2 regions of the Blautia sp. HA9023 genome follow, and region 2 is predicted to be linked to the other one. Evidence: riboswitches for the same ligand, from Rfam matches in the RefSeq annotation. Region 2 holds a riboswitch; the other holds the start of a gene.

Region 1 (2,462 bases), 430 kb from region 2:
ACAACCAAGGCCGGCTATGATATGTGGGAGGGCCCTTACGGAAACTGGGGCAGCCGTAAATATCTTCTGGCGAGCCTTGACCAGAGCCTGAAACGCATGGGACTGGAATATGTGGATATTTTTTACCATCACAGAATGGACCCTGAGACTCCTCTGGAGGAGACTATGGGCGCGCTTGCAACAGCGGTTCAGCAGGGTAAGGCCCTCTATGTAGGACTTTCCAATTACGATGGAAAAACTTTAAGCCAGGCAGCAGCGATCCTGAAAGATCTGAAATGCCCGTTTGTGATTAATCAGAACCGGTATTCCATTTTTGACAGAACTGTGGAAGAGAACGGCCTGAAGAGAACCACCGGCATCCTGAAAAAAGGCCTCATCACCTTCAGCCCTCTTGCACAGGGACAGCTGACAGACCGCTACCTGAACGGAATCCCGGAGGACAGCCGTATCCGCAAAGACGGAAGATTCCTGAAAGAAAGCGCACTGACACCAGAACGTCTGGACCAGATCCGAAGACTGAACGATCTGGCAGTACAGCGAGGTGAGAAACTTGCAGATATGGCACTTGGCTGGCTGCTCAATCATGAGGAAGTCACCGGTGTGCTCATCGGCGCTTCCAAGCCACAGCAGATTCTGGATAATGTGAAAGCGATCCACTGTGCACCGTTTACAGAGGAAGAGCTGCGTCTGATCGATGAGATCTCAAAGTAAGATTCCTGAATATTGGTTTGACAAAAACATCCGGTACATAGTTGATGTTTCATGATTCGTTGACAATGGAATAAGGGTGTGCTATATTGAGGAACAGAAAAGAAAAGAGCCAGCGGGAGCTTGTGTGACAGGCTGAGAGGAAGATAGATCTTCGACCGTACCTGATTTGGGTAATGCCAACGGAGGGATTGTGATATGAGAGCGTGTCTCCGTGGCGTTTGCCGGGGGATGCGCTCTTTTTGTGAGCTTCTGCGAAAGAGCGGGCAGGAAGGGGAGCGCCTTAATGTCTGGCAGGAGGGTGATGTTCCGGAGATTTTTCCGGAAGGATCATGTAAGCGATGGGAATCCGTGTTTTCGGAGTGAGAGGAAGTAAGGGAACTTCGACCGCCAAAATCTAAAGGCAGACTGCAGCAGCCGGAAAATTTTTTGCCCGGGATCCGCTGCTTGTGATCTGCTTTGTATTTCAGGGAGGAAAACACAATGGAAAAACAGAGGATGCACACGCTTCGTATGGTAATGCTGGCAATGATGGTTGCGATCGGTGTCGTAATTTCACCGATCCTGAGGATTGAGGGAATGTGCCCGACGGCGCATCTGGTGAATATCGTATGTTCGGTTCTGATGGGACCGTGGTATTCCCTTCTCTGTGCAACAATGATCGGCGTGATCCGTATGATGTTCATGGGAATCCCGCCACTTGCACTGACCGGTGCAGTGTTTGGCGCATTCCTTTCAGGTGTGTTCTACAGACTTTCCAAAGGTAAGATCATCTGTGCGGTGATCGGTGAGATCTTTGGAACAGGTATCATCGGCTCTATGGTTTCTTATCCGGTGATGGCATTCCTGATGGGAAGAGGCGGACTGACAGCGTTTTATTATACGCCGATGTTCCTTGCAGCAACCACGATGGGAGGATGTGTTGCCTATATTTTCCTGAAGGCACTGAGCAAAGCAGGCCTTCTGGTGAAATTCCAGGCAGCTTTGGGTTCAAAAACATATGAGACAAAGACTTTTACAACTGCGAAAGCAAATTAAAGAGGAGAAGCCGCTGATCCACTGCATCACCAATCCGATTTCAATCCACGACTGTGCAAATGTGATCCTTGCAGTGGGTGCAAGGCCGATCATGGCGGAGCATCCGGCGGAAGTTGAGGAGATTACAGCTTCTTCCGGTGCTTTGATGCTGAATCTTGGAAACATTACCGATGCCAGGATCAAATCTATGAAGTGTTCCATGAGAAGAGCTGTGGAAAATAAGATTCCGGTTCTGCTGGATCTTGTGGGGGTTGCATGCAGTGACCTGCGGCTGGATCTGGCGAGGGAGCTTTTAAGTATTGGCCATCCGGCGGTTCTGAAGGGAAATATGTCGGAGCTTCTGGCTGTTTCCGGGCTTCCGTCCCATGCCATCGGAATTGATGCGGGAGCACAGGATGCGCTGACTTCAGAAAATATTGATGCGGTCAGTGATGTGCTGAAAGCTTTTTCCAGAAATAATCAGGCGGTGGTACTGGCTACCGGGAAGCAGGATTTTGTTACGGATGGTGAACAGGTTGTTCTGATTGAAAATGGTACGGCAGCGTTGTCCGGGATTACCGGGACCGGCTGTATGGTTGGGGCGCTGACTGCGGCGTTTTTGCCGGGGTGTGAAGATCATATTGCGAAAGAGATGACGGATCGTACAGAGGCAGGTGTCTGGTCTGGCGGTGAGATGGGATTAAATGTGAGATCCGGGAATTATCTGGACGCTGCAG
Region 2 (2,462 bases):
TTCCAGAATTTCTTCGTTTACGATACTCTCATTAAAATGGCCGTCCTGCTGACTGGCCTGTACTGTTTCTGCCATTACTCTTATGTCGCTCCTCTCATATATTGCAGCAATACTCTGGTCCTCACTGCTGCATATCTGTAAACTCAATTTCGATTGAAACCAGACAATACCTGTGTTTCACTACACAGGCAGTGCCTGTCCCCTGCTTAGTGTTCTGCGTTCAATCATTCATTTATCAATTTTACTCATGCAGAAATCCAGTCAGCGGTGAAGATGCACTTGCACCTCTTTCCAGGGTTCTTCCCATGCCGGAAAGGTATGCGCTTCTTCCTGCCTCGATGGCTTTCTTAAAAGCCTCCGCCATAACACGGACGTCCCCTGCTGTTGCGATGGCTGTGTTTGCCATAACTGCCGCAGCACCCATTTCCATAGCCTCACATGCCTGTGATGGACGGCCAATCCCTGCGTCTACGATGATCGGAAGATCGATTTCGTCGATAAGGATCTGGATGAATTCTTTTGTGCAGATTCCTTTGTTAGAACCGATCGGAGAACCAAGCGGCATTACACAGGCAGCTCCTGCGTTTACCAGATCTCTGGCTGCATTCAGATCCGGATACATGTACGGCATGACAACGAAGCCTTCTTTTGCAAGGATCTCAGTTGCTTTGATGGTCTCATAGTTATCCGGGAGAAGATATTTGGAATCATGGATGACTTCGATCTTTACAAAATCTCCGCAGCCAAGCTCACGGGAAAGTCTTGCGATGCGGACTGCCTCCTGTGCGTTTCTGGCACCGGATGTATTCGGAAGAAGTGTAACGTCCTTCGGCACATAGTCCAGGATGTTGGCAAGTCCGCCTTCATTTGCACGGCGCAGAGCAAGCGTTACGATCTGTGTTCCTGCTTTTTCGATACATGCTTTTACAAGATCCAGGGAAAATTTTCCGGAACCAAGAATAAAACGGGAAGTAAACTCATGGCCTCCCAGGATCAGTTTGTCTTCATTTGTGTTTGCTGTTGTCATTTTTTATGTCCACCTTTCTTTTTATCTTCAATATACCTTTTATCTCAGCAGCTTCCGCCGCCCATAAACTGCAGAATCTCCACAACATCGCCGTCTTTCAGCACTGTTGTATCGTAAGTCTCTCTCTTGATGATCACTTCATTCAGTTCAACTACTACCTGCACCGGAACATAATTGCAGGCTTTCAGATATTCGGTTACTGTTACCGGATTTTCCAGTGTTCTTTTCTCGCCGTTTACTGTGATCATAAGCTCTCCTTTCCGAGAATAAAAAAAGAGTCCACAAAGAAATACACCCGCGGTGGTGCACCCCTTCATGAACTCAGTTCACTCTCAAAATTTCCTGTATTCCGTTGTAGATACCAGGGTTAAAAGCATCTGCTCTTAAGCCCTTCCTTGTAAATCCTGATCATAAATAAAAAGGGAGACACACCAAAGTATCTCCCGTAAATTCATCCTATACGTTCCTACGTTGGCATTATCCAAATCAGGTATAAGGGTCGAAGTTGAAGACTTCCTCTCAGCCTGCCATCACAAGCTCCCCTGTTATTTACAATGCTTAGTATAAGGCGAATTATGATTAATGTCAAGCCTGAAAGGCTTAAGCCACCTTACATAACGGAATAGAAAACCCCGGAAGGCTCGCACACTTCCGGGGTTTTCGTTTTTGCCAATGTTTGAATTTCATCACATTTCTTAGCTACTATTATCTTATGCTTTCCACTCTGTTTTGTCAACCAGAGTATATTACAATTCCGGAACCACTGTAGTCCATAGATGATTTCCTATTTTCTGGAAATCCCCCTCCAGAGACATTACAGTTACTACTGCATCCTTGTCAGGAAACGCCAGACAGAACTGACCATAATTTCCATCGGATCGATAGGAACCGGCTTCCGGATTCATGACAAACTGATATCCATATCCAAAACCGGAATAAAGATTTCCCGGACTTCCTGCCGCTGAATTGTCTACAAGATTGGAAGTCGCAACTTTCATATACTCTTCCGGCACCAACTGTTTTCCATTGTATTTTCCTTTATGAAGGATCAGCTGTCCATATCTGGTGAACTCGTCAATATTTACATAAAGACCATTCGCAGCATGTACATGACCTTTCGGACACAAAGTCCAGTCCGGATTTCCAATTCCCAATGGTTCAAAAAATCGATTTCTCAGATATTCCAGAAGGTTGACACCCGCACGTTTTTCAATGGCACAACTGATCATATATGTGTTGAAATTACTGTACAGCCACTGGGTTCCTGGTTTATTTACAACCTTCGCGTTCTCAAAGAAATATCTGATCCAGTCCGGTGTTGTATAACGTTCCGGCCAGTCACAGAAAAACAGTGAGCTTTCCAGACCGGTGGTCATTGTCAGCATATTTTCCAGAGTCACATCACCAAGATATCCTTCTGTTTTTTCTGGAACAT

Evidence for each region. A riboswitch is a leader RNA that binds a small molecule or an ion and turns the genes downstream of it on or off. The one in region 2 is predicted to bind thiamine pyrophosphate.
Region 1: it holds a riboswitch for thiamine pyrophosphate, as region 2 does, so the genes downstream of both, thiW (energy coupling factor transporter S component ThiW) here and thiS (sulfur carrier protein ThiS) in region 2, are expected to answer to the same signal.

The regions. Positions count from the first base shown of each region.
Region 1 is NZ_JBWLUR010000006.1:548,742-551,203, reverse strand. It holds gene AC04Q6_RS06575 (aldo/keto reductase) at 1-711, shown strand, start outside; TPP riboswitch at 814-916, shown strand; gene thiW (energy coupling factor transporter S component ThiW) at 1,192-1,746, shown strand; gene thiM (hydroxyethylthiazole kinase) at 1,709-2,462, shown strand, end outside.
Region 2 is NZ_JBWLUR010000006.1:974,004-976,465, reverse strand. It holds gene thiH (2-iminoacetate synthase ThiH) at 1-75, opposite strand, end outside; gene AC04Q6_RS08515 (thiazole synthase) at 242-1,027, opposite strand; gene thiS (sulfur carrier protein ThiS) at 1,072-1,275, opposite strand; TPP riboswitch at 1,474-1,581, opposite strand; gene AC04Q6_RS08505 (serine hydrolase domain-containing protein) at 1,774-2,462, opposite strand, start outside.